DNA from 2 places in the Cobetia sp. 5-11-6-3 genome. Region 2 is predicted to be linked to the other one. Evidence: riboswitches for the same ligand, from Rfam matches in the RefSeq annotation. Region 2 holds a riboswitch; the other holds the start of a gene.
What was found. Region 2 has a riboswitch for thiamine pyrophosphate ahead of thiC (phosphomethylpyrimidine synthase ThiC). Riboswitches for the same ligand answer to the same signal wherever they lie in the genome.
Positions count from the first base shown of each region.

Region 1 (15,162 bases), on a different contig from region 2:
TCGCCGTCTCGGACTCGCTGGCGCTACCACCGGGCAGCTGGAAGGGGGTGGTGACCATGTTGCTGGCGGTCAACTGCTTTGCCGCTTCCGGCGTGCTGGTCCAGCGAGAGCGAGCAGGGCTTCATCCGCTGGTGCAGACCGAGGGCGCGCTGCTCGTCTCGCTTCCGCTCTATCTTCTCGCGGCCCTGCTGGTCGATGGTGTGCCGCAGGCATGGCCGACACAGCGCCCGCTGGGGGCGATCGTCTACCTGGGTATCTTCGGCTCGTTGATCGGGTATCTGTGCTATTACTTCGTGCTGGCACGCCTGTCCGCCAGTACCGTGGCATTGGCCACCCTGATCACGCCGATATTCGCCATGAGTCTCGGCGCTGCCCTGAATGGCGAGATAGTCTCCAGCCGCGTGCTGGCGGGGGCGCTCTTCATCGTCGTGGGCCTGTGTGCCTATCTCTTCGGGCCGCAGTGGCGCGCTCGCCTGCGCGGGGGAGCCGTGACTCGCAGCTGAATGGCACGCCAGTGGATGCCAGAACCGAAAACGCCGCCCCTAGAGGGCGGCGTTTTCGGTTTTGGAGCGACAGCAGCTGGCGAGAGTGGACATCAGCCCTTGGTCTGGAACAGGCGCTTGAGCTCTTCCATGGCGCTCTTGGCGCTGGTGACCAGCGCCTCGGGGTCATGGCGGTTCTCGAAATCGCTCTTGAGCATGGTGTCATCCATCTCGCGGAAGGCGCGGACCACTTCGGCGGCACGTGCGCTCGGATAGCCCATGGCAACCAGCAGTTCGTTGCCCATTTCCAGGCTGCTGGCGTAGGTCTCGCGGATCACGTGTTCCACGCCCAGCTCCATCAGCTCCCAGGCATGGTGGCGATTGCGGGCCCGCACGAACAGCTTGAGATGCGGGAACTGTTGTCGAACGGTACGCACGATCTGGGTGGTCATCCTGGCGTCATCGACCGCCACCAGCATGATCTGTGCGTGTTCGGCGCCAGCCGCTCGCAGCAGCTCCGATCGGCTGGCGTCGGCGTAGAAGATGCGCGAGCCGAACTGACGCACGAACTCGACCTGGGTGATGTTGGGATCGAGGGCGGTGAAGTTGATGCCCTGGGTCTTGAGAATGCGCGCGCTCATCTGACCGAAACGTCCGAAACCGGCAATCAGTACCGGCGGCGCTTCCTGGCCGAAGTCTTCATCGTAGGGACGCTTGGCTTCGCGCGCGGCACCGAACTTGCGCGCATAGCGATACAGGAAGGGCGTGGCGGCCATGGACAGCGTCACGGCGCTGATGACCAGACTGGTAAGCGTCTGATCGAAGATGCCGGCGGCCATGCCGGCGGTCAGCAACACGAAGTCGAATTCTCCGCCCTGAGCCAGTACGGCGGCCAGTGGCAGTGCCTCGGCAAGCTTCAGGCGTGCGACGCGGCCCACCAGCGTGATGACCAGCACCTTGCCGACCATCAGCGCCAATGTCAGGCCCAGCACCGTCAGCGGGCGCTCCATGACCAGCGAGACGTCCACCGACATCCCGACCGCCATGAAGAACAGCCCCAGCAGCAGGCCCTTGAAGGGGTCGATGTTGGCTTCGAGTTCGTGGCGATAGACGGTATCCGCCAGCAGCACCCCGGCGAGGAAGGCCCCCAGTGCCATGGAAAGCCCGACCCATTCCATCAGCAGGGCGGTACTGATCACCACGAACAGTGCCGCGGCAGTGAAGATCTCGTGGATCTCGCTGCGTGCCACCATCTTCAACAGGCGCGGAACGACGAAGCGGCCAACGATGATGACCGCCGCCACCATGCCGATGCCCTTGGCGACACCGGCCCAGCCGGAGCCGGTGGAAGCGTCGAAGTTGTCGGCGAACAGCGGCAGCAGCGCCAGCAGCGGAATCACGGCCAGGTCCTGGAACAGCAGGATGGCGAAGGTTGACTGGCCATGGGGTGTCGCCAGTTGTTGATTCTCGCTGAGCACCTGAAGCGCAAAGGCGGTAGAGGACAGCGCCAGAATCAGGCCCAGCAAGGCGGCGGCCGGCAGTTCAAGGCCCAGCCATAACCCGACGGGCGTCAGCAGCGCTCCGCATAGCAGCATCTGTGCGCTGCCAAGCCCGGCAAGCTTGAGGCGCATGTCCCACAGGCGCTTGGGTTCGAGTTCCAGTCCGATCATGAACAGCAGCATGACCACGCCGAACTCCGCGAAGTGCAGCACCTCGGTCGGTTCCGAGATGAAGCCGATCAATGACGGCCCCAGCAGCACCCCGATCGCCAGATACCCCAGGATGGACCCCAGCCCCAGGCGCTGAAAGAGCGGCACGGCAACCACGGCGCAGCCCAGCAGCACGGCGCCTTCCATCAACATGTTCATGTTTGCTTCCTTGTCCAGCTACGTGCGGAGAAAGGCGAATTGTCGCCGCAGCTTGCAAGCGCCGCAAGCGCTCCGCTGCGCACTTTCCCGTTGCCGTGAGTGGCTGCCCTGAGGGAGGCACGAGTCAAGGCACTGACGAGAGGTAGGAAGTTGGCCCTTGATTGACGGCGCGAGTGGTAGGGGCATCAGCAGCGCAACTGGCATGCAGGCTGCAAAAAAAAGCCCCCGCCATGGGCGAGGGCTTTTCAGGATCAGACAGAAGTCGAGGCGATGATCAGGCCTGCGGCATCAGTGCCTCGTCCTGAACGTACTGGTTGAACTCGGTGAAGCCACCGATGTGGGTCTGATCGACGAAGATCTGCGGCACGGTTTCCACCGGCTTGCCGATGGTCTTTTCCATGTCGGCCTTGGTGATGCCCTCGGCGTGGATGTCGATGTAACGGAAATCGAAATCATCGCGCTTGGCGGTAAGTTCTTCCGCGAGTTCCTTGGCGCGGACGCAGAACGGGCAACCCGGACGACCGAAGATGACTGCCAGCATGAGATTCTCCTTGGAGGGTACGTGATACTCGTCAAGCCCACCGTGACGTGATGTTCGTGGGCTTCCGGCAGAACCGGTGAGTCAATGGATGGATGCCATTGTGCTTGAGCCTCACCGAGTTTGCCAATTGAGCGGCACTAATTGGGTGATTGCGACACTCAATCATTGCCGGCGTGTATCACCCCATCAACAGCAGGTTGGCCCCGAAGCCGCCGACCATGAGCAGCACGAACAGGATCAGTGCCAGCAGGAAGGGCTTCATGCCCAGTGAGCGCAGGCGATCCATGCGTGTCTCGACCCCGAGTCCCGCCATCGCCATGGTCAGGGCGACGCTCCCCAGCACGGACAGGTTGGCGTGCAGGGCGGCAGGAATCTCGCCGGTGCTGTTGATCCCGGCCATGGCGATGAAACCGAGGGCGAACCAGGGAATGGTCATGCTGCCGCCGGCATCGCGGTCATCCTCCTCGCTGCGGCTGCGCATGGCCCACAGCTTGGGCAACAGGAGCAGGAAGGGGACCAGCATCATCACGCGCATCAGCTTGACGATCAGGGCATTGGCCAGGGCATCCGGGCCTACCGCCTCACCTGCCGCCACGACCTGAGCGACCTCGTGAATGGTCGAGCCGATGTAGATGCCGAACAGCCCCTCATGCATGCCGGTCAGCGGGTAGAGCAAGGGGTAGGCCAGCATGGCCAGCGAGCCGAACAGTACCACCGTGGCCACGGCCATGGCGGTGGCTGCCGGGCGTGCCTTGATCATGGATTCCGTCGCCAGCACGGCCGCGGCGCCGCAGATGGCAGAGCCGGCACTGGTCAGCAAGGCGGTATCGCGATCCAGACCCAGCCAGCGCGTGCCCAGGAAATAGCCGCAGCTCAACACGGCGGCGATGACGATGACATCCAGCACGACCACGCTCCACCCCAGGCCGAGAATCTGCTGCAAGGTGATCGACAGTCCGAACAGGATGATGCCGAGTCGCAGCAGCTTCTTGGTCGCGACATGCAGCCCTGGTGCCAGTGCCCGGGCATGGCGGCTGGTGACGGGCAGGTTGCCGACCACGATGCCGCACAGCAGCGCGAAGACCAGTGGACTGACGCCGGTCGCGGCGAGGGTCGGAATGGCGTGCAGCCCCAGCCCCGCCAGTGTCAGCCCGCCGCACAGCGCGAGTCCCGGCACCATTCGGCGCAGCCGTTCCGTGACAGGGGGGGCAGTCAGCGTCTGTGCGTCCATTGGCTTTCTCCTTGGTGGGCGTGTCGGGTCAGGTCTTGTCGTGTGAAGATCTTGAGTGCTTGTGAGGACGTTGCATGCTTAGTGCTTCTGGTTTGATGATTAGTTTATGCAGGAATATCATTGGGAAGTTAGTCGATTATTCCTTTACCACTTACCGGAAAAACCGATATGCAGATCCATATCACCCTGCGCCAATTACAGGTCTTCGTCGCCGTGACTCGCCAGGGCTCGGTCAGTGGTGCCGCCCGAGAGATAGGGCTTTCGCAATCGGCGGCGAGCCAGGCGCTCTCAGAGCTGGAACGCCATCTTGACGTCGCGCTGTTCGAGCGACTCGGGCGCCGGTTGGCCCTCAATGCCAATGGGCGTCGTCTGCTGGCGCGTGCCGAACAGCTGCTGGAACAGACCCATGCACTGGAGCTGGAGGCCCGTGAGCCCGGGCTGGAGGAGGGGTTCCTGCGAGGCGAGCTGGAAATCGCTGCCAGCGCGACCATCGGGACCTGGCTGTTGCCCGGCCTGGCAGGGGCCTTCATGCGTGAAAACCCCGGGACCGAGCTCAACCTGCGCCTGCGCAATACCCATCAGGTGGTGGAGGCGGTGCTCAACTACGATGCCGAGCTGGGGCTGATCGAAGGGGATTGTCACGCGCCACGCCTGATGAGCCAGACCTGGCGCGAGGATGAACTGGTGGTGGTGGCGCCGCCGTCCCACCCGCTGGCGATACGTGCAACGGCACTCGATGACGAGGATCTGGCCAATGCCGACTGGATTCTGCGCGAGGGAGGGTCGGGCACGCGGGCGGTCTTCGAACGTGCACTGCACGGGCGAATCGAGCGTCTCAAGGTGCGCATGGAGCTGGGGCAGCATGAGGCCATCAAGCAGGCTGTGTTTGCCGGCCTCGGGTTGGGCTGCCTTTCGCGCCTGTCTGTGGATGCGGAGCTGTCGCGCGGGGAGCTGGTCGTGCTGGAGACGCCCCAGCTCAACCTCAAGCGGCATTTTTCCATGCTCTGGCATCCGGAGCGCTATCGAAGCCCCCTGTGGCAAGCGGTCAAGGTCTATCTGGAAGCCAGTCCGCGGTGAGCCGCGCGGCGGCTTGATAGTCTGCTAACATGAGCGTTTTCTGACACTCGGCCACGTGGTTGCCGCTTCGCACTGGCGCGTGCCATCGCGGGCGATGCGTGAGGGTCGGGAGCGTCTGAGGGTCTGTCTAGCGTCCATGGAGATGATGATGAGCACTGCGACAAGCACGACGGTCGAGCTTTTCTACAACGAGAGTGATGCCCGTGAAGCCGCACAGGGCAATGAGGCGGGTGAGCAGGATGCGACGCCGCTGGTGATTCTGCATGGTCTGTTCGGGAGCGCGGACAACTGGCGCTCGCATATCAAGTTCTGGTCGCAGTCGCGTCGCGTCATCGCGGTGGATCTGCGCAATCATGGTCGCAGCCCGCATGTGGCGGGCATGAGCTACCCGGAGCAGGCCGCTGACGTGATCGCTCTGCTCGATCAGCTCGATATCCCCACCTGTGATCTCATGGGGCACTCCATGGGGGGCAAGGTGGCCATGCAGGTCGCACTGCAGGCACCTGAACGACTGCGCAGTCTCGTGGTGGCCGATATCGCGCCCATCGCTTACGGACACGGGCACGATGAGATATTTGCTGCCTTCGAGGCCGTGCGTGAGGCGCGTCCTGCCTCGCGAAAGGACGCTGACAACGTGATGGCACGCCATGTGGAAACGCCGGCTATCCGTCAGTTCCTCGCCACCAACCTGGTGCGCGATGAGGACGGCAGCATGGGCTGGCGAGTCGGGCTCGATCACATCGCGGCGGGTTACCCCCAGATCGTCGAGGCGCCTCAGGCACACGACGAGGTGGAACTGCCGGCCCTACTGCTGTGGGGCGAACGTTCCAATTACGTGCAGGCCGACGGGCTCCAGGCAATGCGTGAGCGCTTCCCGCGCCTGGAAGATGCCTCGCTGGATGCCGGCCACTGGCTGCATGCCGAGCGAGCGAGCGAGTTCCAGCAGGCCGTCGAGACGTTTCTTGAACGCGTCGCACGCGCTTGAGCGGCTCACGTCATACGCCTGCGCCGTTGGCGGCGCCTCGCGTGCCTGACGAAGACGGCACGATACCGGTGACGCGCCACGAGCGTCTGGTGATCGCGCTGGTCACGCTGCTGCAGTTCGCCGTCATCATGGGCTTCACCATGGTGATGGCATTGGGGCCGGATTTCGCGCAGTCGCTGGACATTCCGCTGGACCACCTAGGCTACATCGTCGGCAGCTACCCGCTGGCAGCGGCGGTGGGTACCTTGCTGTGGACGCGGCATGCGGATCGTTTCGATCGTCGCTGGGCCGTGCTGGGCTTTCTGTTCGGTGCCGCGCTGTGTCATCTGATCGCGAGCTTCGCCACCGGATTCGAGACGCTGCTGGCCGCGCGCATGCTGGGCGGGCTGTTCGGTGGGCCGGCGGCGGCCACGGCACTGGCCATCGTGATCGATGTCGTGCCGGGAATCCGGCGTGGGCGCGCCATGGGGATGGTGATGGGGGCCTTCTCGGTGGCCTCGGTGCTGGGGCTGCCCTTCGCGCTGTGGTTGTCCGAAGGCTTTGGCTGGCAGGCGCCATTCCGGGCCGTCGCGCTGCTGGCGTTGCTGGTCTGCGGGTTGCTGGCCTGGGTGCTGCCGCCGATCCGGGGGCATCTGGACAATCCTCGCAGTCGCGCCGGTACCTCCATCGCCACCATTCTCGCGCAGCCGAATCACCGGCTCGGGCTGGCGCTGATCGCCACCGCGATGTTCAGCAACTTCCTGGTGATTCCCAATCTCTCCAGCTATCTGCTGTTCAATCTCGATCTGCCTCGCGAGGATCTCGGCGGGCTCTACATGATCGGAGGCGGACTGTCGCTGGTGGGCATGCAGCTGACCGGGCGGCTGTGTGATCGCTTCGGCAGTGTCTGGCCCGGCACCATCACCTGTCTGCTGACGGCGCTGGTGGGCTGGGCCTTCCTGCTTCATTCGCCCGGGCCGTCGCTGGTGTGGGTGGGGTTCGGTGCCTACATGCTGTTCTCCTCGGCGCGGCGGGTGGCACAGAACACGCTCAACAGCTTCATTCCTGCCGAGCACGAGCGGGCCGCCTTCACCAGCACCCAGAGCGCCGTTCAGCACCTGAGTTCTGCCGCGGGCAGTTATCTCGGGGCGGCGCTGCTGGTCAGCTCGCCGGGTGGCGCCCTTGAGGGCATGCCACTGCTCGTGGCGGTGCTGGTGGTCGCGCTGGTGATCCAGCCTGTGCTGATGGCGTGGCTGGCGCGGCGTCTGGCCAGGCGGGCGTCTGCCGGCAGTCCGGTGGATGGCAGGCGCTGACAGGAAGGTCTCGGGAGGCAAGGGCGGGGACATCCTCGCGTCATCTGGCGGAAAGCAAACGACGCCCTGTCGGGAAACCGGCAGGGCGTCGTCGTGTCTGTCATCGGCCGTCTATTCAGGGCGCGTTGACGTCGATGGCCAGGTGGTCGAGTGACTGGCGCTGCTTGATCATGCCGCGCTCGTACAGGAAGTTCTCGAAGTCACGGTAGCGGCCGGCATCCAGTGCGGCCGGACGCAGGGCGAAGCGCGGCAAGGTGGCATACCAGGCTTTCTTGTTGAGCGCGGTATCGAGTGCCGGGTCGGACTCGCGGAACAGCTTCCAGCCCTTGTCAGGGTGGTTGATCATCCAGGCGGTGGCTTCACCGACGGCGGACAGGAAGGCGGCGTACTGCTCGTGCTTGCGAGAATAGCTGTCGCTGTTGGCGACGAAGATCAGTTCGTCATACGTCGGCACGCCTTCTTCCTCGATGTAGAAGGCGCGGCCCTTGACGCCTTCCTGTGCCATCTGGGCGAGTTCGAAGTTGCGGAATGCCCCGGTGACGGCGTCGACCTTGCGGGTCAGCAGTGACGGCGTCAGCGAGAAGTTGACGTTGGTCAGGGTGATGTCATCCAGTGTCAGGCCGCTGTTCTGGAGCATGGTGGACAGCAGGACTTCCTCCACGCCACCGACGGAATAGCCGACACGCTTGCCCTTGAGGTCGGCCATCGACTGGATGTCACTGTCCGCGCGCACGACCACCACGTTGAGCGGGGTGGCCACCAGCGTGCCGATGCGCACCAGCGGCAGCCCTTGATCCACCTGCAGGTGCAGCTGGGGCTGATAGCTGATGGCGATGTCGACGCGCTCCGCTGCGGCAAGCTTGGGGGGGACGCTGGGGTCTGCCGGGGCGATCAGCTCGACGTCCAGACCATGTTGCTTGAACAGGCCCAGTTCCTGAGCCAGCACCAGCGGCCCGTGGCCAGGATTGGTGTACCAGTCGAGCATGACCTTGAGGTGCGTGAGGGGCTTGGCATCGGTGGCGGCCGCTTGCGGGTCCTGCACATCGCCAGCGGCGGGGCGGGTCTGTTGCTCGGTCTCGGCAGCCTGCTTGGCAGAAGCGTCTGGCTCGAGGGTGGCACCGTCCTGCCCGGTCTTGGTGACCGCTGCCGCTGCACTGTCACTGGCGGTCGGGGCCTGGGGCTCGGCGCTGGCGCCAGTCTCGGCTGACAGGGCGAAGGTGCTCAGGCTGAGGGTTGTCAGCAGCGTCGCGAAGAGGCAGGACAGCTTGCCGGAACGGCGGATCGCCGATGGCGAGAATGGCATGGCGGTATTCCTTGTGGTGTCGAGAATGTGAGGCCGTCAGGGCATCGCCTGGCAGCCGGAAGCGCTCAGTTCAAACGGGTCAGGCGATCCCGATGCCAGGGCATCAGGCGACGCAGCAGGGCATCCAGCGTGAAATACAGCAGCAGCGAAAAGGCGACCAGCACCAGCAGAGCGGCGAACATCAGGTCGATTTCCATCCGGGCATTGGCATTGAGCATCAGATAGCCGAGGCCCTGGCTTGCGCCGGCCCACTCACCGATGACGGCCCCGATGGGGGCGGCTGTCGCTGCCATGCGCACGCCGGAGGCCAATGCCGGCAGCGCGGCGGGCAGTTGGACATGCAGCAGCAGTCGCCACGGGCTGGCACCCAGGGTGTGGGCGAGATCCAGCCAGCCCTGAGGGGTCTGGCGCAGGCCGTCGTAGCCGGTGGAGGCCACGGGGAAATAGATGATCAGCGTGGCCATCACGACCTTGGAGAGCATGTCATAGCCCAGCCACAGCACCAGCAGTGGAGCGATGGCGAACAGCGGAATCACCTGGCTGATCAGCAGCAATGGCAGCAGGGTGCGCCGCAGACGAGGGATGAACGCCAGTGCCAGCGCGGTGCTCAGTCCGAGAAGGACCCCCAGTACCAGCCCGCCAAGAATCTCGGCGAAGGTGATGCCGGCGTGGTGTGCCAGCATCGGGGCCTGACGGACCAGCACCTCCGCGACTGCCAGTGGCGCTGGCAGGATGTAGGGCGGTACGGCCGTGGTGATGATCACCAGTTGCCAGAGTCCCAGCAGGACGGCGGCGCTGATGGCGAGATGACGCAGAGCATGCAGGCGTTTCATGGCGTCTCCTCGCCGTCGCGCAGGCGTGTGATCAATTCGGACTGGGCCTGCTGCAAGGCGGGCAGGTCCAGCGGCACCGGGCGAGGCGGCGAGAGCCCCGGCAAGCGGTCGAGCACTGCCCCCTGCTGGCTGTCGTGGCCCGGGCGCAGTACCAGCAGTTGGTCGGCCAGGCGCAGCGCCTCGAGCGGGTCATGCGTGACCATCAGCACGGTGCGTCCGTCCAGCAGCCGGCTGGCGAGATCATGCAGTTCGAGTCGCGTGATGGCGTCCACTGCGGAGAAGGGCTCATCCATCATCACCACCGGAGCCTGTTGGTAGAGCGTTCGCGCCAATGCGACGCGTTGGCGTTGCCCGCCGGAGAGGGCGTCTGGCCAGGCCTGCTCGCGCCCCTCCAGACCCACCGCTGCCAGCAGTTCGCGGGCCCGCTCGGTATCGCGAGGGCGACGATGGAGATCATCTCCCAGACACAGGTTGTCCAGCACCCGGCGCCAGGGCAGCAGCAGGTCCTGCTGCGCCATCCAGGCGACGCGACCCGCCAGTGGCTTGCCATCATCGGTGGTGAGTTCCAGCGTGTGATGGTCGGGCATCTCGAGGCCGGCCAGCAGGCGCAGCAGTGAGCTCTTGCCGCAGCCTGAGCGGCCCAGCAAGGCCGTCCAGCTTCCGGCATCCAGACGCGCCGACAGATCACGAAACAGCGTATGGCTGGCGTAATCGATGCGAGCGTTGTTGAGGGAGAGTCCCAGCGACACAGTGTCATCCGTGGTCAGGCGGCATGCCGAGGGGAGGAAGCACGCAGGGCGCCTGACGCTTGGGCAGGTGACCGGAATTCCCTCCGCCGGTATCAACCGGATCAGGTTCCAGGGGTTGCCATGCGACGTGACGCATCGGCTCTCAGCCCACTTTCGGGCACCCCCATCCAGGCCGACAGTGTACCGTCACCTGCCCGCCGGTTGCATCCCTGCCATCGTCGGGGTGGCTGTCGTGTGGCTATGCTGCATGGCCCGGTGTTGGGTATGCTATCGAGGTATCGCAGCCTCAAGGAGATCAACATGCCTGATACCCCGGATCTCTCGACCTGCTCCAGCGGTTATCCCGTGCCACCGCGGCGACCCGTGATGCCAGACGCGACATCCGTGCCCAATGGCTGGCCGGAGGATGCGCTGACTCGCCGTCTTTCCACCTATCTGGGGCATGCGCTGGAGCCGCTGGCACTTGCCTGGCCGGATAGTGCCAACTGGTTGTGGCGACAGCGTGGCGGCACCCCCGGCCTGATCAAGCTGGCGCGGACCGGCCCGGATCACGACCCCTTCTGGCGAGCGATGCGCGGTGTCTTCGGCGCCGATCGCTGGGCGCAACCTGAGGCCCTGACACGGCTGGCGGGCGCGTTGCCGGCGCGTTTGCCCATCCCTCCGCTGCCGCTGACCTATCTGGGGCGTCTCGATGGCGCGCCCGTCTGGCATCTGCCGTGGTCCAGCGGTCAGCCCAGTGATCTCAGTGACACCTTCTGTGAGTTGCTGGGAGATCAGGTCGGGCGGCTGCATCAGGACACCGTGTCCGGCTTTGGTCAGCCCCTTGCCCAGCCCATGCCGTTGCTGCATTGGAATGCCCGCGTGACGCGTTTTCTCGCGCGCCATCCCCTGTCCCACGAGCTGGGGGACCTGCCATCACGCACCTTCTCGCATCCCGCTCGCGCCGTCTGGAGTCTGCCGGACCTGCGCGCGGACCAATATCTGTGCGCCGCCACCGGCTGGGTATGGAGCGACTGGGAGGCACTGGTGTGGGCCCCGATCGAGTTCGACTGGGCACTGATCGAGTTGTTGCTGGAGACGCCGAGTCAGCGTGAGGCCTTCCTCGCCGGTTATTCGCGTCATGGGCGCATGGTCGATATCGGCGGTCAGCGTGAGCTGTGCCGAGCCCTGTTGTGGGCGATGGAAGCCTTCGGTCCGACCCGCTACGCCGAGCTGGCGGCAGCCCCGGCCTGGGTGTCGCCGAGAAGCCTGACATGTTGATCGCAAGTCCATGAATATTTGAGAAATTTCTCTGCAGCCTCGTCGCTGACATGGAATACTGTCTCTGGGCCGTCGCAGACGTGATTCGAGACTTGGTGCCGGGAATGGCGGGGGAGCACACGTGGTAGAGAATCTGAACTATTACTTCTTGCTGGCGGGCATGCTCATCGCCTTGAGCGTGCTGGCAAGTCGGGTCTCGGCTCGTCTCGGCATGCCCCTGCTGTTGCTGTTCCTGGGACTCGGCATGCTGGCGGGGGAGGATGGCGTGCTCGGCATCCAGTTCGATGATGCCTCTACCGCGTACCTGATCGGCAATCTGGCGTTGGCACTCATTCTGCTCGATGGCGGTCTGCGCACCCGTCTCTCGACCTTCCGCGCGGGTCTCAAGCCGGCATTGGTGCTGGCGACCGTCGGGGTCTTCATGACCAGCGGGCTGGTGGGGCTGCTGGCCATGTGGCTGTTTGACCTCACCCTGATCGAAGGCCTGCTGGTCGGGGCCATCGTCGGCTCTACCGACGCCGCGGCGGTCTTCTCGCTACTGGGCGGGCAGGGGGTGCACCTCAATGAGCGGGTCGGGGCGACGCTGGAGATCGAGTCCGGTACCAACGACCCGATGGCCATCTTCCTCACCATCACTCTGGCCGAGATACTGACCGGACAGCTGTCGGGGGTCGCCGCCGGACTCATGAGCTTCGCGCTGCAGTTCGGGGTCGGCGCGGGCATGGGGATCGCCGGTGGCTGGTTGATCGCCCGTCTGATGCGCTATCTGGATCTGGCGCCCGGCCTCTATTCCCTGCTGGCGCTGGCGCTGGGCCTGAGCCTGTTCGCGACGACCAATGAGCTCGGTGGCAGTGGCTTCCTGGCCATCTATCTGTGTGGCCTGATGATCGGCAATCATCCGGGGCGCCACCTCGAACACATCCTGCCGGTGCATGATGGACTGGCCCACCTGTCCCAGATCGTGCTGTTCCTGATGCTGGGTCTGCTGGTCTCACCCTCCACGATGCTGCAGTTCGCGCTGCCGGCCGCCATTCTGAGCGTGGCGCTGATCCTGTTCGTGCGCCCCCTGGCCGTGATCCTGTGTCTCAAGCCTTTCTTCCGCTTCCGCTGGCGAGAGCTGTGGTTCATCAGCTGGGTCGGGTTGAGGGGGGCGGTGCCGATCGTGCTGGCGATCTTCCCGGTGATCACCGGGGTCGAGAATGCCGGTGTCTACTTCAATGTCGCCTTCTTCGTGGTGATCATCTCGCTGCTGGTGCAGGGCTCGTCGCTGGCTCCCATGGCGCGCAAGCTCAGGGTGGTGGTGCCGCCGGGTGCACAGCCCAGCCGCCGCAATCTGCTGGGCATCATGCCCGTCAACGATTACGAGATGCTGGTCTACCGGGTCGACAACACGGCGCTGGAAGGCGTGGCATTGCGCATGCTGCGCTTCCCCTCCGGGGCCAAGGTCGGGGCGCTGTTCCGCAACAAGGTGCTGATCCATCCCAAGGGCAGCACCTGTCTGCATCAGAAGGACGTGCTGTGCGTCGTCGGGCGCTCCTGCGATGTGCCAAGCCTCAATCGCATGTTCAATGGCGAGAGTCTGCAGCATGAACAGCGCGCCTTCTTCGGCACCTTCACCCTGGAAGGGGATGCCAACATGCAGGATATCGCCGATGTCTACGGACTGACGCTCTCTCAGGGCGAGCAGCACCTGACCATTGCCGAGTTCATCACCCGCAGAGTCGGCGGGGTGCCGGTGGTCGGGGATGATGTCGACTGGCATGGCATTCACTGGGTGGTGAATGAGGTCGAGGGCAATCGCATCACCAAGGTGGGGCTGCGCCTGCATTGACGCGGTTCTTTGCGTCGTGACCCGGTTCTGCCTGTCGTGACGCCAGGCTGGCTCGGCGCTTGGTGGCGGGTTTATGCATTGCGTGTAATGTGCTGATCTCCTTTCGACTGAGGGATGACGTACCCTTGGCTCGTCAGGCCTTTACCCGCCTGGTCTGGCTGGCCACGAATGGTGGTCAGCAGCCAAGGAGATAGTCTCATGGGCAGTCCACATCCACACCTTGCGCGCTGGCTGTTGCGATTCGAGGATTTCCCACCAGGCCTCACCGAGGACGAGAAGACCTTCCACGCCACCTTCAATGTGGTGTATGTGCTCGCGATAGCGAGTCACCTGCTGTATGCCGGTCTGATGCTCTGGCTGGGAGAGATGGGCATTCTGGCGCTGGATCTGGGCATGCTGGTGGTGGACCTTGTCTGTCTGCAGCTGCATCGCGCGCGCCGAGAGGTACTGGCCGCCAACCTGCTGGCATTGGGTACCTGTGCCCAGATAAGTCTGTCCCTGGGCTATTTCGGTCCAGCCCCCGGTTTCGATTATTTCTATTTCGGTGCGCTGCTGTACATCTACTGCATTCGCATGCCCTTCACGCGACGCCTGCTGCTGTGTCTCATCTGCCTGAGCATGCCGCTGCTGGCCTATGTCGTGCTGATGTTCCAGGGGGTGGCCAATCCGCTGCCGCCCGGGTGGGCATTCGCGTTCCGACTGATCAATCTCTGCGTTCTGACCGTGTTCTTCACCCTCGTGCTGGTACAGATGGGGTGGTCGGCGGATCGCTTGCGCCAGCGTTTCGAGTCACGCGAGCGGTTCGATGAGTTGACCGGGGCGCTGAGTCGCGCGGAACTGATCGACAAGGGGCGTGAGATGTTGATGGGGACACAGCCCATCAGCGTGATGATGGTGGATGTCGACCATCTGGGGCTGATCAACGAGACCTGGGGACGCGCGGCGGGCGACCAGGTGCTCAAGGAGCTGGTGAAGCGCATGCGCAGTATCCTGCGCGGAGAGGATCTGATCGGTCGCTATGGCGGGGAGGAGTTCGTGCTGCTGAGTCCGCGGCTGCATGGTGAGCGCGCCGACCAGGTGGCGGAGCGTCTGTGCAAGGGGGCCTCGGCATTGCCCTTCGTCATCAATGACGGCATCAACAGTCTCGATGTCAGTCTCTCGATCGGCGTCGCCCAACGCCAGTCCGGGGACAAGGATCTGGAAAGCCTGATCGCCAAGGCGGACGTCAACCTGTTCCGCGCCAAGCGCGAAGGCTGCAATCGTTTCGTCAGCGACAACCAGCTGGGGCCTGTATCGCGCAGCAGCGAATCTCACGGCAGCAGGTCGTGAGGCGGTGATCAGCAGTGAGAGCGACAGTGGAGGAGGTTCCACTGTCGCGGTGTCGCGTACGGTGCGCGAATGGCTCAGCGCTTGCCGGCAGGTCGGCGGCGAGCGCGGGCCGGCTTGCGTGGCAGCGGGTCCATCGTCGAGGCGGGCACGGCGAGTCCGGGCTCGAACCCTTCGATCACCACACGCTCGATGAAGTTGCCCAGATGCTGCTCGATGGCGCACAGGTTGTGGAAATCATCACGCGATACCAGTGAGATGGCTTCACCGCTTGCCCCGGCGCGTCCGGTGCGTCCGATACGGTGCACATAGTTCTCTGCCTCATCCGGCAGGTCATAGTTGACCACCCGCTGCAGGTCATCGATGTCGATGCCGCGCGCCGCG
Region 1 covers NZ_BLWJ01000001.1:223,236-238,397, reverse strand. The annotation lists gene HXS66_RS00900 (DMT family transporter) at 1-503, shown strand, start outside; gene HXS66_RS00895 (monovalent cation:proton antiporter-2 (CPA2) family protein) at 596-2,350, opposite strand; gene HXS66_RS00890 (GrxA family glutaredoxin) at 2,625-2,891, opposite strand; gene HXS66_RS00885 (YeiH family protein) at 3,070-4,122, opposite strand; gene HXS66_RS00880 (LysR substrate-binding domain-containing protein) at 4,291-5,199, shown strand; gene HXS66_RS00875 (alpha/beta fold hydrolase) at 5,348-6,184, shown strand; gene HXS66_RS00870 (MFS transporter) at 6,226-7,476, shown strand; gene HXS66_RS00865 (ABC transporter substrate-binding protein) at 7,592-8,779, opposite strand; gene HXS66_RS00860 (ABC transporter permease) at 8,845-9,612, opposite strand; gene HXS66_RS00855 (ABC transporter ATP-binding protein) at 9,609-10,361, opposite strand; TPP riboswitch at 10,423-10,536, opposite strand; gene HXS66_RS00850 (hypothetical protein) at 10,662-11,621, shown strand; gene HXS66_RS00845 (potassium/proton antiporter) at 11,743-13,452, shown strand; gene HXS66_RS00840 (GGDEF domain-containing protein) at 13,651-14,781, shown strand; gene HXS66_RS00835 (DEAD/DEAH box helicase) at 14,856-15,162, opposite strand, start outside.
Region 1: another riboswitch for thiamine pyrophosphate. It lies ahead of HXS66_RS00855 (ABC transporter ATP-binding protein); the one in region 2 lies ahead of thiC (phosphomethylpyrimidine synthase ThiC).

Region 2 (15,162 bases):
CACGGCCTCGGCGGCGATGCCTTCCTTGCGACCGGTGAAACCGAGACGCTCGGTAGTGGTGGCCTTGACGTTGACGACCGCCACCGGCACACGCAGGTCCTCGGCGATCACCTCACGCATCGCCTGGATGTGCGGCGCCATCTTGGGGGCCTGCGCCATCACGGTGAGATCGACATTGCCGACCCCGAAACCAGCGGCATTGATCAGCCCGACGACGTGGCGCAGCAGGCCGCGACTGTCCGCCCCGGACCACTCGCTGTCGGTATCCGGGAAATGCTTGCCGATGTCGCCCATCCCGCAGGCCCCGAGCAGCGCATCGCACAACGCATGCAGCAATACATCGCCATCGGAATGCGCCACGAAGCCATGTTCGTAGGGGATCTTCACGCCGCCGATCATCAGATGATCGCCGTCGCCGAAACGGTGGACATCGAAGCCATGCCCGATGCGCAGTGACATCGGGACATGCCCGGAGGTCGCGGGGGAGGTCGTGGAACTCGAAGTGTCGGGGGTCACGGGATGATCCATCATGTCAGGCAGGTGTCCGGGGTCTGTCGGCGTGATCCTCGCGGGCCGCCAGCAACAGGCGCGCCATGGCGAGGTCTTCCGGATGGGTGATCTTGAGATTGTCGCGCGCCGCGGGCACCAGCACGGGGGATCGTCCACAGGCCTCGAGTGCCGATGCCTCATCGGTGATGCGCTCGGGCTGCTCCGCGAGGGCGGCACGCAGCGCCGTGCGCAACAGGCCCAGCGGAAATGCCTGGGGCGTGAAGGCATGCCACAGCCCTGTCCGGGATTCGGTATGCGCGATGCGCTGCGCTGAGCCCTCGGCACGTTCCACGCCATGGCTCAGTACAGCGGCCCGCTTCATGGTGTCACTGGCGGGAGCGGCCAGGATGGCGCCGTCATCACTCTCGCGTGCCGCCTCGACCAGCGCCTGGATGTCGCTCTCGCGGACACAGGGACGCGCCACATCGTGTACCAGCACGAGGTCATCATCACTCGCCACTCGGCTCAGACACTCGAGTCCCGCCAGCACGCTGTCGGCACGCTCGCTGCCACCATCGGCGCGCAGCCACTCCTGCCATGGCACCATCGTCGGCGTGAAATAGGCATCCTCCGCGCCCAGCACCAGACACAATCCGGCCTCGGGCAATGCGCGCCTGAGGGTGGTGAGGGTCGCCTCCAGGACACTGCCGCCGGGCGTCAGTTCCAGATACTGCTTGGGACGGTCAGCCTGCATGCGGCTGCCCACGCCTGCGGCGGGTACCAGATACCAGAGCCGCGGCGCCGGGGCATCATTCATGCGAGTCATGGGTTGAGCACCTTGGGCAGGCCCTCTTCCAGCCCCTTGCCTTCCAGCGCCCCTTCCGCCACTTCATCCGCGGACGAGACCTGGCGCTTGGGTACCTCGACGTTGGGCACCCACAGGAACTGCTCATCCTTGCGCACCATGCCGAGATCGTTGCGCGCACGCTCCTCGATGGCCGCCAGACCATTCTTGAGGTCGACCACTTCAGCGCCCAGGCGTTGATTGCGGTTGTCCAGCTGCGCCGCTTCCCTGGAGAGCTGCTGCACGCGGGCACGGATGTCGAACAATTCGGTGACGCCATTTTCGCCCCACCACAGCCGGTACTGGAGCAGAGCCAGCAGTAGCAGCAGTGAGATATTGATCCATTTGAGCATGGCAGTGTCCTTGGCCGTTGCAGCGGGCATTATGCCATCATCAGGGGACGCCGCGCAGGCTCTGCCACGCTTGACTGCGTCCTCGCCAGCGCACGTCATTCCCCGGGGCGATTGGCGCCCTGGCGCTCATCGCCCGTCACGTCCCTCAAGGAGGCCCACCATGTACAAACTGGCATTCTTCGTTCCACACGAAGCACTGGAAGGTGTCAAGGAAGCGCTTTTCGCCACGGGTGCCGGACGCATGGGCGACTACGAGGCCTGCTGCTTCGAGACGCGCGGCACGGGGCAGTTTCGTCCGCTGGCCGGTGCCAATCCGCATATCGGCGAACGCGGCACGCTGGAACGTGTCGAGGAGGTCAAGGTCGAGATGGTGTGTGAGGACGCGCTGATTCGCACGGCAGTGGCCGCACTGCGCGAGGCGCACCCCTACGAGGAAGTGCCGATTGACTGCTGGCGACTGGAAAGCTTCTGAAGGTGCGATGCCCACCCCGGTCACGCCGTCAAGCGACGGCAGGTCCCGGGGTGAAGCCTGACCACGGCCCGCTCAGTGCTTGGGTAGATGTGTCGTCTTGAAGAAGCGCTCGCGCGTCTCGAGATCGATCTGTTCCAGATGCAACGGGAATTCGCCTTCTCCCTGGCGGGCACGACGGTCCTCGAAATAGCGCCTCAGCGTCACTTCCATGGTCGGGAAGGCCAGTGACTGCCAGGGAATCTCCTCTTCGGCGAACAGCGCCACCTCGAGACTTTCGATACCCGCGGAGAAATCACTGGTCAATTCGGCGCGAAACAGCATGTAGACCTGATTGATGTGCGGCAGATCAATCAGGGTGTAGAGGCCCTGGAGGTTGACCTCGGCCCCCGCTTCCTCACGTGTCTCGCGGGCAGCGGCCTCACTGGTGGTCTCCGCGTTCTCCATGAAACCGGCCGGCAGTGTCCAGTACCCCAGGCGCGGCTCGATGGCGCGGCGACACAGCAGCACCTTGCCATCGCGTATCGGCAGGGTACCGGCGATGATGCGTGGGTTCTGATAATGGATGGTGCCGCAGCTATCACACAGGTAGCGCAGTCGATCATCTCCTTGTGGCACCGCCAGACGCACCGTCTCACCACAATGGCTGCAGTAGTTCATTCGCTCTCCCGTGAAACTCTTGAACGCCGATGCCCGGGCTCGGCTTCTGGAAATGGTGCCGCTGACTCGGCCGGCTGTCACCTCACATCTTGACCGCCTCACATCCCACGCAACAAGATGAAGGTCAACGAGGACCCGACATGCTAGAAGCTCTGCGCCAGCGCCTGCAATCCCATCACCCCCGTATCGTGAGCAACCACCAGCCACGCGCTGCGGTACTCATCGCGTTGATCGACCGCCCGGAACCGACGCTGCTGCTCACGCAACGCGCCAGTCACCTGAGTCAGCATGCCGGCCAGGTCGCCTTCCCCGGTGGCAAGGCGGAGCCGGAGGATATCAGTCTGCTGGCCACGGCGCTGCGTGAGGCCGAGGAGGAAGTGGCCCTGCCCTCCGGCGAAGTGGAGATATACGGGCAACTGAGCGATGTGATCTCGCTGCACGGCATGACCGTGACGCCTTTCGTGGGACGCATCGCTCCCGACCTGCCGCTGCGCGCCGACCCCGGCGAGATAGCGCATATCTTCGAGATGCCACTGAGCATGCTGCTGCGCGATGAACGCGCCCACACCGACGTCATCCGCGTGGGCGATGATACCTGGTACGTGCCCGGCTATCAGGTGGCCGGGCAGCTGCTGTGGGGGCTTTCCGCGATGATGCTGGTGGAGATGATGGCCATCGGGTTCGGACACACCATCAGCCTGTCCTCCCCGCCACCGCCCGGGGCTCCGTTGCGCCACCTGCCACCTCGCCCCCATGCACCACGGGCATGAGCCTCTGGCGTGATTGACGCATGTCTCGCGGGCTGAGGATTGCCAGGCCTTCACTCAAGGCATTGCGCCCCTGCGCGTGCTGCTCTATAACACTGCGCCTTGATGCCTTCTGCCCTTTTTCCGGAGCGCCCGATGCCCGCTGCACCCGCCCCACTGCTGGACCCCACCGCGCTCAACCTGCTGATCGATGAACTGGTCGAGCATGGCTACAGCGTGCGCCCGGACTTTCTGCCGGCACACCTGATCCGCCATCTCAATGACGAGTTGCGGGCGCTGGAGAGCCATCAGCGACTGACGGCTGCGGGAATCGGACGCGGGCGAGAGCATGACCTTCGCCCGGACATCCGCGGGGATGCGATTCGCTGGCTGGATCGCGATTCGCGTGCCCAGCGTGCCTACCTGGAGGCGATGAATGTCCTCAAGGATGAACTCAACCGTGCCCTCTATCTGGGGCTGTTCGAGTACGAGGCGCATTTTGCCCACTATCCGGTCGGCAGCTTCTATCGCAAGCACCTGGACAGCTTCCGCGGGCGTGGCAATCGCCTGATTTCCAGCGTGCTCTATCTCAATGCCGACTGGCCGGCGGACGCCGGTGGCGAGATCGTGCTCTACGACCCCGAAGATGACAGCCGTGAATTCCGGCGTGTCACCCCCGAGGCCGGGACCTTCGTGTGCTTCCTTTCCGAACGGATCCCCCACGAGGTGCTGCCGACGAAACAGGCGCGCGCCAGCGTGACCGGCTGGTTCCGCCGCAACGCCTCGCAGGGCAACCTGGTCGACCCCTCCCGCTAGTGCGACCTACTCCTCTACCCTCTCCTACCCCCTTGCGACGCACGTGAGGCATGCCGCTCACACAAGGCCTCAATCTGCGTTGCGCCCGTCGGAAGCCTCGCCATGGCGGGACGCCTGGCGCTGGCTTTCACCCTCATGAGTCTCGATCTCCTCGAGACTATCCAGGGACGCCTCGGTGATCAGCTCCGGCATGTCGACGGCCAGCTCGCGAGTCACCTCGACCAGCGGGTCATTGACCTCGGCATCCCGCAGGTGCTCCTCGGCGGCCTCGACCAGTTCCGGCCCGACGGCAAGCTCCGTTCCCAGGGGCGTCTGTGGCGCATGGGTCTCGAAGGGGGCCAGCGGCTGCGGCGCCGGACGCATCACGCGTCGCCAGACGAAGAAGGCCAGCATGCCACCGCCCATCACCGCCAGACTCAGCGCCATGCCGGGCATGGCACCCATCTCGGCCATCGGCAGTGATACGGCCGGCGGTGACAGAGTCGAGCCCACGGCATTGATCAGCAACAATCCCTGACTCATGCGCACCAGCGCCCCGGCGGGGGCACGGTCTGCCGCATGGCTGACCGCGACCGGATAGAGCGTGAAGGCCGCGCCGCCGAGCAGGAACAACACCGTCAACTGCGCGATGCCTTCGCGTGCCGGCCCCATCAGCAAGGCGGCGAACCCGATGATGGCCACCGACAGGATGATCAATACCTGCTGACGATCATGACTGTCAGACCAGCGCCCGATGGGGTACTGCAGCAGCATGCCGCCGAGAATCACCAGCGCCATGCGCTGCCCGATCTCCGCGGTGTCCAGCACGCCGCCCTCCCCCAATGCCAAGGGCAGCAGGCTGTAGAGCACTGCCACCACCAGCCCCGAGGCCAGGCAACCGAACACGCCGGTCGGCGTGATGCGAATCAGACGCCAGGGGCTCAACGGCTCGGATTGCTCGATCAGCGGTGATACGCGCGGCAGCAGCACCAGCGGCAATACGGACGCCGCCGCCAGCATCGCCACCAGCATGAAGGCCGCCTCGAGACTCAGCATGGCGGTTACTCCCAGCAGCAGCTGCCCCAGCACGCCCGCGCCATAAAGCACGATCATGTAAAGCGCCAGCAGGCGTCCGCGTACGGCGGGGTCGGCGGCACTCAGCAACCAGCTCTCGATGACCAGATAGACGCCGACCAGCGACCAGCCGATCATCATGCGCAGCAGGAACCACACCACCGGATGATCGCCCAGCCCCATGGCCAGTGCCGCGACCGCCACCAGCGAGGCGAAGCCGGCGTAGGCTCGGATGTGTCCGATGCGCAGCAGCAGGCGGTCGTTGACCAGCGCTCCCAGTCCAAGCCCCAGATAGTAGGCGGAGCTGATCAGGCCGATCGCCTCGCTCGAGACACCGGCGGCAGACAGCCGCAGGGGGACCAGCGAAGTCAGCATGGCATTGCCGATCCCCAGCAAGGCAAGGCCCAGCAAGGGCGCGAGAGACATCAACAACAGATGACGGGGCATGACCAGTTCCTCGGCCAGGCGCAGGACTGCGTTCGGCCAATGCCGCAAGGTGCGGAGAGCTACGGGAGAGGGAAGCGCCCTGCAGGAATCTCGCAAGGCGCGGGCAATATAGTGACAGTCTGCGCCAAATCCAAGTGTTTTTGCGTCAGCTTCACGTCATTTCGCGACATCGTTCATTGTCTCGCCCCGAATCTCGCGGCCAGCCCGGTCAGGCGCACACGCGTGGGGCGGCTGGATCATGCCTCGGTAGCGGGCATCCTCCCTCCACACCCGCCACGCGAGCCCTTCAGGACACCGGAACACGGAAGATGACGCTATCGCTCGCAACCTGCTCGAAGGCCAGGCCATGGGTCCGCGCCAGCCAGGCGAAGGTCGTCGGGCTGAACAGGCAGACATGGGTCGGGTCACGCAGATAGTGCCAACGCTTGAGCGCATCCAGATCATCCGCGGCGGGTTGCGTCATGACCCCCAGCAGGCCACCGGGTTTGAGACACTCAAGCCACTGACGGAAGACATCGCCGGGCGCGTAGAGATGCTCGATCACCTCGGTACTGACGATGAAATCATGCTGACGGGCGAGCGCTGCCGGGTTCGGGTGGTAATACAGATCATGCAATGCCATCGGGTGGCCGACTTCCTCGAACATCCGTGCCAGGGCTGGCCCCGGCCCACAACCGAAATCGAGCCCGCTGGCACCGGCCGCCAGCCGCTCGCACATCGGCGTGAACAGCCTGGACAGGAAGGTGCGATAGCGCGGGTCTGCCGGGTCATTCTGATGCTGGTCGTAGATGTCCTGCTCTGCGCGGGCATCCAGTCGTTGAGAGGGCGCGAGATACAGCAGATGGCATTCGCCACACCGCAGGTAATCACGCTCGTCGGCAGGCGGACGCTGGCCGGTCCGCGGACATGGCTTGCGTCGTTGCACCAGATGCAGCACAGGTTGACTGCCATGCGTCGCGCATAACGGGCATTGATGGTCGGATTCAGGCAATGGCTGTGCCGGGGACTCGGGGGCAATAGGGGAAGATGACATCAGGGCTCCGCGCAGGGCAAGGGACACGACAGGCACAAGACATGACAGGACGAGCACATCAGGGAAAGCGCATCAGGGAAAGCATCACCGAAAAGCACTACTGGAAAGCACTACTGGAAAGCACGGCACACAAGAACCGCTCGGGCAGTGCCGTGGTCTGACTGTCTGACAGAGCGCCTCAGGACCACGCCAGCGACGTGATCCCGGATGTGCCGATGCCAGCATGATACTGGCAGAGCAAACGGGCCGCACGCCCCGTGCCACACACGACGAAGGTCACTGCGTGTCCCCCGATGCCTCGAACCTGCATGACGTACGCCCCTCTGGCACAATGGGGCGCGACGGGCAGCGCAGGACTCGCCCTCTGACCAGTGCGGTATCTCACGCCAGACCACCGGAACTTCATGTGTGACGATGGAAAAGACTCTCAAGCGTTTTGAAAAGGCCATGGAACAGCGCCTTTTACCCCTCAAGGCCAATGCCGTCGCCTGGCTATGGCAGCGACTCTCGGGCCTGACCACCCGCCAGCTGTGGTGGATGGCGCGCCCGGTCGCGCGTCTCGTGCAACTGCTCAATCCGCGGGAACGGCGCGTCACGCGCAGAAATCTTGGCCAGGCCTTCCCTCATCAGCCGCGTGAGGCACGCGCACGCCTCGTGACCGAGAGCCTCGCGCACTCCACCGCCACCATGCTGGAGCTGGGCAAGGTATGGCTGGGTGATGAAGACGCGGTGCGCGATTCGATTCTCGAGGTGCACGGTCGCAATCTGCTCGACGAAGCCCGTGCCGAGGGACGTGGCGTGATCGTGCTGGCGCCGCACTTCGGCAACTGGGAAGTGCTCAATTTCTGGCTCTCGAGCCATTTCCCCTTCACTGCCATGTACGAGCCGCCCAAGTTCGAGCGGCTCGACCCGATCATTCGCAACGGGCGTGAGCGCATGGGAGCGAGACTGGTGCCTACCAACTCCCGCGGCGTGGCAGCGTTGCTGAAGGCGCTCAAGCGCGCCGAGGCGATCGGCATCCTGCCGGACCAGGAACCGGGACGCGGCAGCGGTGTCTTCGCCGACTTCTACGGCCGCCCCGCCTACACCGCCACTCTGCTCCCCAAGCTGGTGGCGAGAACCGACGCCCGCGTGGTGACCGGTGTCGCTCAACGCCTGGAAGATGGCCATGGCTTCGCCATCCACTTCCTCGCCGCGGATGAGGCGGTCTACACCGAAGACGAGGTCATCTCGGCACGGGGAGTGAATGCCTCAGTGGAAGCCGCGATCGCCCTGGCGCCCGCGCAGTATCAATGGGAATACAAGCGCTGGCGCAAGAGCCCGGAAGAACTGGACGAGCAGCCGGGCTGGCGTGATAAGCGCTTCTATCCCCGCGACGACTCCTGGCTTTCCCTCAAGGGCTGGCGCCGCCACCTCAAGTACCGCCGCCGCAACGCGAAGCGCTCCTGACTCTCCAGGGACAGGGCAGCACTGGCGCAAACCGGCACAAGCTTCCAGACTTTCCTGCACGACAGCGAGCAATGCCAGTCGACTTGCCGAGGCAGCCGCGACAGGCCAGGGAGGCAGTGGAGCACATGAGCAAGCGCCAACAGGAAATCCGTGGATGCGCAAGCATCAGACTGCTGATGGGGACGGCACTCATCGGCTGTCTCTGCGCGTCGTCTCTTGCCTGGAGCGAGGCAAGCAGCAGCGACACCCTCGATGGCGAGACCTCTGCTCATGCCCCGGCTCTGGCATTGCAGGCGGCAAGCTCGGTTCCCGAGGACGCCCCCTCCCTGAGGCTGCCACCAGGGGCCGGCATGACTCGGCTGGCATCGCTTCAGGCACCTCGCATGCTGCACCTCACCGCTCACGATGAGGTGTTGATCGGCTCGCGGGCCGGCAAGCTCTATCGAGGCCAGCTGGCCGATGATGGCAGCCTCAAGCGCATGGAAGTGCTGGTCGAGCTGGAAGGCTATCCCCACTCTGCCGTCGTCCGCGATGCGCGCCTGTATGTCGCGACCACGGGCGCCCTGCTGGTCGCGGACTACCATCCCGGGATCTCCCTTGCCCCGAGCGACTTCCAGCGCGTGATCGCGATTCCCGGCGGCGGTGGCCACAACTCGCGTACGCTGAGCCTGGGCCCTGACAATGGCCTGTATCTGGCGCTGGGGATCCAGGGCAACTGCTCCGATCAGTACCTGGCGGGCACCTCGCCTCGCTACCCACAGCAACAGCGCCGTGGGGGAGTGATGCGCCTTGAGGAAAGTGGCGAGCCTCCCGAGTGGCGGGCGTGGGCGAGTGGTCTGCGCAACCCCGTCGGCCTGGTCTGGCAGGCACTGGCGACAGGAGAGACGCGCCTGCTGGCCACCAACAACGGACCGGACCACTGGGGCTACGAGCATCCTCGCGAGCTGGTGGTCGCTGCCCGCGAAGGCAGCTTCCATGGCATGCCCTGGTATCAGTGGATCGATGGCCGCTGGCAGGCAGATGATTGCATCACGAGCGATTCACCGCGCGAACGTGACGAGATTGCACCGCCACTGGCCGAGATCCCCGCTCGCAGTGCGCCGATGGGTATCGCGGTGGTGCCGCCTGGGCATCCATTGGCTGCTGACATGGATGTCGTGGTGGCAGTCCACGGCAGCTGGGGCACGGCGCCCTCCGGCAAGGCGTGGGGAGACCCCGCCAGTCGTCGTGAGCCTCGCCTGCTGGGCCTCAAGCTGGCGACGCCAGACACTGAAGCACGCTTAGTGCCGGTACTGACCGGCCTGCAGGATGCCGCCAGCGGCGAGCGCTGGATACGCCCACTGGATGTAGCATTCGGCAAGGATGGCAGCCTCTACCTGACCAGCGATACCGGAGCCTCAGGACTCTATCGGATCACCTTCTCTCAGTGACCTCCAGCCGCCTCTGACTCGACACGGCGGCTCACGCGTTGATTCTTCGCCCAAGCGTTGAGCGAGCGTCTCGACGCTCTGCATCCATGGGGTGATCACATGCGTATGCTCTCAGGACGACGCCATCGCCGGAGCCTGCGCCATGACAAAGCCCTCCATCTTCTCGCCAGTTGCCAGACCTGCCCCCAGGGCTGTCCGTTCGGGCAGCGCCCTGACACGCACCCCGTGGCTGAGCATCATCATGCCAGTCCACAACGAGGCATCCGGTATCGTCTCGGCCTTGATCGCCTTGAGTCCACTGCGCGCGAGCGGGGATTGCGAGGTCATCGTGGTCGATGGCGGCTCCACGGATACTACCCGCGAGCTGGCAACGCCGCTGTGCGATCGCTGCCTGAGCAGTGATCCGGGCCGGGCAACGCAGATGAACGCCGGTGCCTCTCAGGCTCGTGGTCAATGGCTGCTGTTCCTGCATGCCGACACGCGCCTGCCGGCACATGTCCTCTCGGTACTGTCAGAGACCCTCGCCGAGCATCGCGAGTGCGACTGGGGTCGCTTCGATGTCGACATCGAAGGAGATTCTCCGCTGCTGCCCGTGATCGCCATGCTGATGAATCTGCGCTCGCGCCTGACCAGCATCAGCACGGGTGATCAGACCCAGTTCGTACGACGCTCCACCTTCGAGGCCATCGAGGGCTTTCCCGTCGTGCCCCTGATGGAGGACATCCAGCTGAGCGTCAGGCTCAAGCGACTGACCTCGCCGCTGAACCTCTCCGCCAGAGTCACCACCAGTGGAAGACGCTGGGAAACCCATGGCGTCTGTCGCACCATCCTCAAGATGTGGGGGCTGCGCCTGGCAGCCTGGGGTGGCGTATCTCCTGTCCGTCTGGCGCGCCTCTATGGATATGGTGCCGCCGCTCAGGCCTGCGAACAACGTGGCTTGCCTCATGCCTGAAGCCTCGCTTGCTGACAGGGAAACCGACACGGCCGCGTATGACATGCGCCCGACGCTCATCATCTTCGGCCGCCTGCCACTGGCCGGACAATGCAAGACGCGGCTGATCCCTGCCCTCGGTCCCGAGGGGGCGGCACGCCTCTACTCGCGCATGCTGCGCAGAATCGTTCAGCAGGCCTGCGCCTCACGCCTCGGCAAGGTGGTCGTGATGCTGACTCCCTCCCCCGAGCACGCTCGGCAGCAACCTGAGCTGGCAGCCCTGCTGACGGACCTTGAGGATCAGTGGCGTGCAGAGAGCATGGCGGCATATGGCAAGCGAATCACGCTCGAGGCACAGCCACAGGGTGGGCTTGGGGAGCGCATGCATCAGGCCATGCTGCGCCACCTGCCCGCAGGCCCCGTGCTGCTGATGGGCTCTGACCTGCCCGCATTGGACAGTCAACGTCTGCGCGAGGCGGCGCGGTGCCTGCATGACCATGAGGCGGTGCTGCAGCCCAGCGAAGACGGGGGATACGGATTGATTGGCCTGAAAGCAGCCTGCCCGGCGGCCTTCCAGCTGGATCACTGGAGCCATGCCGACGTGAGCCGGGAGACTCTTGCACTGCTGGCTCAGGCAGGCAGAAGCGTCGGTTGCCTGCCTGTCAGCTGGGATGTCGATGAGCCTCACGATCTGGTGCGCCTGAGGCGACACTTCCCAGCCCTGATGGCGAACCTCTCCTCCTGTCAGCCTGCATGACATCTTTCCTGCAGCGCATGACACGCTTCCCGCATCGCAGGAAGCCCTTTCAGCATCGCAGAAGGCCTCCCAAAGTCGCATGGGTTTTAGGGCGGCAGAGGCTTTTCCTGCACCGCAGGACTGTTACACTCGAGATATCGTGACGTCTGAGTCACAGCTTGACGGGGTGCCGGTAAGACCGGCTGAGATGTCATTCGCACTGTTCGAGGCCTTGCATCGAGGTGCGTGAATGACGATCCCGCCGAACCTGATCCGGTTAGTACCGGCGTAGGGATCAAGCGCGAAGTGTTGCCGCACATCATCTTCACCTCTTCCAGGTGAACGCCGCACCTCCCCCCGCTTTTTCCCTGCAGATTGCCGGACCTGACCACGCTCGAGCCAGACCTTTGCCACTCCATCACGGATTGGCAGCACGCTCACCGAGGGATGCGTCGATGCCCAGCTTTTCAGACCTGACCAGTGCCTGCGCCGAGGAATGGCGCGACTATCTCGAGCATGACTTCGTTCGCCAGCTCGGGGAAGGTCGTCTGCCAGAGGAGTCCTTCCGCCATTACCTGCAGCAGGACTACCTGTTCCTGATCCACTTCGCGCGCGCCTGGGCGCTTGCCGCCTACAAGAGCCGCACCCTCGCGGAGCTGCGTCAGGCCACGGCCAGTCTCGACACCATTCTCAATACCGAGCTCGACCTGCATATCGGCTACTGCAGCGAGTGGGGCATCAGCGAGGATGACCTGAGTGAGCTGCCGGAATCCCGCGCCACCCTGGCCTATACCCGTTACGTACTGGATTGCGGCCAGCGCGGCGATCTTCTCGATCTTCACGTGGCGCTCGCGCCTTGCCTGATCGGCTACGGCGAGATCGCCGAGTGGCTGCTGGATCAGGACACCACCGAGATCGAGGACAATCCGTACGCGGACTGGATCGCGATGTACTCCAGCGATGAGTTCAAGGAAGCGGTGGACGCCGAACGTGAATGGCTGGACGCTCGGCTCTCGGAGGTCTCGGAGCGCCGGCTGGGCGAACTGGTCGATGTCTTCCGCGATGCGACACGTCTCGAGATCGACTTCTGGCAGATGGGCCTTGATCGCGACTGATCCGTGGCAGGCCGTCGCCTGACAGGCCGCGCCTGCGCGAACGGAAGACACACCGATTTTCATCGGCCTGGAAACGTGGTCCTCTCGCCAATCATCCAGACACACCACAGGCCATCAGAGCCTGAATGCGAGCACGATGACCTGGGCCAGCACAACGCTCAGCACAGGTCATGCCCGCATTGAATTCTGAGCACGCTTGACGGGGTGCCGGTGGAACCGGCTGAGATCCTGCATGCATCACCTCGCCGCCAAATGGGCGAGGCTGCCAGCAAGGGGTCCCGTGGAACCTGAACCGGTTAGGACCGGCGTAGGAATCAAGCTGATGGTCAGCCGCTGCCCGCGGCCGCCTCGCTCCCGGGCCACCTGTTGGCAAGGAGTCGGCGATGGCCATCCTCTCCCTGCGCACGGTCTTCCCATGATGACGTCTGCCGTGACGTCGCCCTTTGAGGAGACCTGCATGAGCACTACCCCCACGACTCAAGATCCGCAAGCCACCAACGCCGCAGAACCGTCGCTCGCCCCCCAGCCTGAGGCTGCGCCGAAGGCGCGCGCACGTGCCGGTCGCAAGGATGGCAGTCGCCATCTCGCCAGTGAAGCCCGCGTCGACGCCGCCGCCATCGCGCCGCTGAGCGGCTCGCGCAAGATCTATATCGAAGGCTCTCGCCCGGACATCCGCGTGCCCATGCGCGAGATCGGCTGCTCGCCGACCCAGACCTCCAGCGGTCTGGAAGAGAATCCGCCGATCGTCGTCTACGATACCTCCGGCCCCTACACCGACCCGGCGGTCGAGATCGACATTCGTCGCGGGCTGGCACCGCTGCGCGAGAAGTGGATCGAGGAACGCGGCGATACCGAACAGCTCAATCAGCTGAGCAGCGAATATGGTCGCGTGCGCCAGGCCGACCTGCGCCTGTCGTCCCTGCGTTTCGAGCTGGACCACCGCCCGCGTCGTGCCCTGCCGGGCAAGAATGTCACCCAGCTGCACTATGCGCGCCAGGGCATCATCACGCCGGAGATGGAGTACATCGCGATTCGTGAGAATCAGCGTCGTATCGCGCTGCGTGAGGAATATCAGGGCAGCGACTCCGTCGAGAGCATTCTGGGCCACCAGCACCCGGGTCACAGCTTCGGCGCCAACCTGCCCGACGAGATCACCGCCGAATTCGTGCGTGAGGAAGTCGCGCGTGGCCGCGCCATCATTCCCGCCAACATCAATCACCCGGAAAGCGAGCCGATGATCATCGGCCGCAACTTCCTGGTGAAGGTCAACGGCAACCTGGGCAACTCGGCGGTCACCTCCTCCATCGAGGAAGAGGTCGACAAGATGACCTGGGCGATCCGCTGGGGCTCCGACACCGTGATGGATCTCTCGACCGGCGCCAACATCCACGAGACCCGTGAATGGATTCTGCGCAACTCTCCCGTGCCCATCGGCACGGTGCCGATCTATCAGGCGCTGGAGAAGGTCGATGGCGTGGCCGAGAATCTCGACTGGGAGATCTTCCGCGACACGCTGATCGAGCAGGCCGAGCAAGGCGTCGACTACTTCACCATCCACGCCGGCGTCCTGCTGCGCTATGTGCCGCTGACCGCCAGCCGCGTGACCGGCATCGTCTCGCGCGGTGGCTCCATCATGGCCAAGTGGTGTCTGGCGCATCACGAGGAAAGCTTCCTCTATCGCCACTTCGAGGACATCTGCGAGATCTGCAAGGCCTACGACATCAGCCTGTCACTGGGCGATGGCCTGCGCCCGGGCTCGGTGGCCGATGCCAATGACGCCGCCCAGTTCGGCGAGCTCGAGACGCTCGGCGAGCTGACGAAGATCGCCTGGCAGCACGATGTCCAGGTCATGATCGAAGGTCCGGGTCACGTGCCGATGCACCTGATCAAGGAGAACATGGACAAGCAGCTCAGCGAGTGCGACGAGGCGCCCTTCTACACCCTCGGCCCGCTGACCACCGACATCGCCCCGGGCTACGACCACATCACCTCCGGTATCGGTGCCGCGATGATCGGCTGGTTCGGCTGCGCCATGCTCTGCTACGTGACCCCCAAGGAGCACCTGGGCCTGCCCAACAAGGACGACGTCAAGACTGGCATCATCACCTACAAGATCGCCGCGCATGCCGCGGACCTGGCCAAGGGGCATCCGGGCGCGCAACGTCGTGACAATGCACTCTCCAAGGCACGCTTCGAGTTCCGCTGGGAAGACCAGTTCAATCTGGGCCTTGACCCGGACACCGCGCGCAGCTTCCACGACGAGACGCTGCCCAAGGATTCGGCCAAGGTCGCCCACTTCTGCTCCATGTGCGGGCCGAAGTTCTGCTCGATGAAGATCACCCAGGAAGTCCGCGACTACGCCAACGAACACGGCCTGACCGGTGACGCCGACAGCGTGATGGCCGGCATGCAGGAGCAGGCTGACAAGTTCAAGCGCGAAGGCAGCCAGCTCTATCAGGAGGTATAGGTAGAGAGACTGGCGCACGAAAGGCTGACGTGCTGAGCCGCACGAAAAACGCCCCGACCATCACTGGTCGGGGCGTTTTCAATGGCCTGCTGCCAACCGCTCATGACGTGTCATGAGCGTGATC
Region 2 covers NZ_BLWJ01000003.1:221,550-236,711, forward strand. The annotation lists gene ispF (2-C-methyl-D-erythritol 2,4-cyclodiphosphate synthase) at 1-459, opposite strand, end outside; gene ispD (2-C-methyl-D-erythritol 4-phosphate cytidylyltransferase) at 533-1,315, opposite strand; gene ftsB (cell division protein FtsB) at 1,312-1,686, opposite strand; gene HXS66_RS06840 (NGG1p interacting factor NIF3) at 1,847-2,158, shown strand; gene HXS66_RS06845 (NUDIX hydrolase) at 2,231-2,815, opposite strand; gene HXS66_RS06850 (CoA pyrophosphatase) at 2,956-3,585, shown strand; gene HXS66_RS06855 (2OG-Fe(II) oxygenase) at 3,718-4,377, shown strand; gene HXS66_RS06860 (MFS transporter) at 4,447-5,877, opposite strand; gene HXS66_RS06865 (class I SAM-dependent methyltransferase) at 6,164-6,910, opposite strand; gene HXS66_RS06870 (lysophospholipid acyltransferase family protein) at 7,325-8,359, shown strand; gene HXS66_RS06875 (sorbosone dehydrogenase family protein) at 8,485-9,789, shown strand; gene HXS66_RS06880 (TIGR04283 family arsenosugar biosynthesis glycosyltransferase) at 9,932-10,741, shown strand; gene HXS66_RS06885 (TIGR04282 family arsenosugar biosynthesis glycosyltransferase) at 10,785-11,477, shown strand; TPP riboswitch at 11,630-11,768, shown strand; gene tenA (thiaminase II) at 11,912-12,571, shown strand; TPP riboswitch at 12,762-12,902, shown strand; gene thiC (phosphomethylpyrimidine synthase ThiC) at 13,029-15,038, shown strand.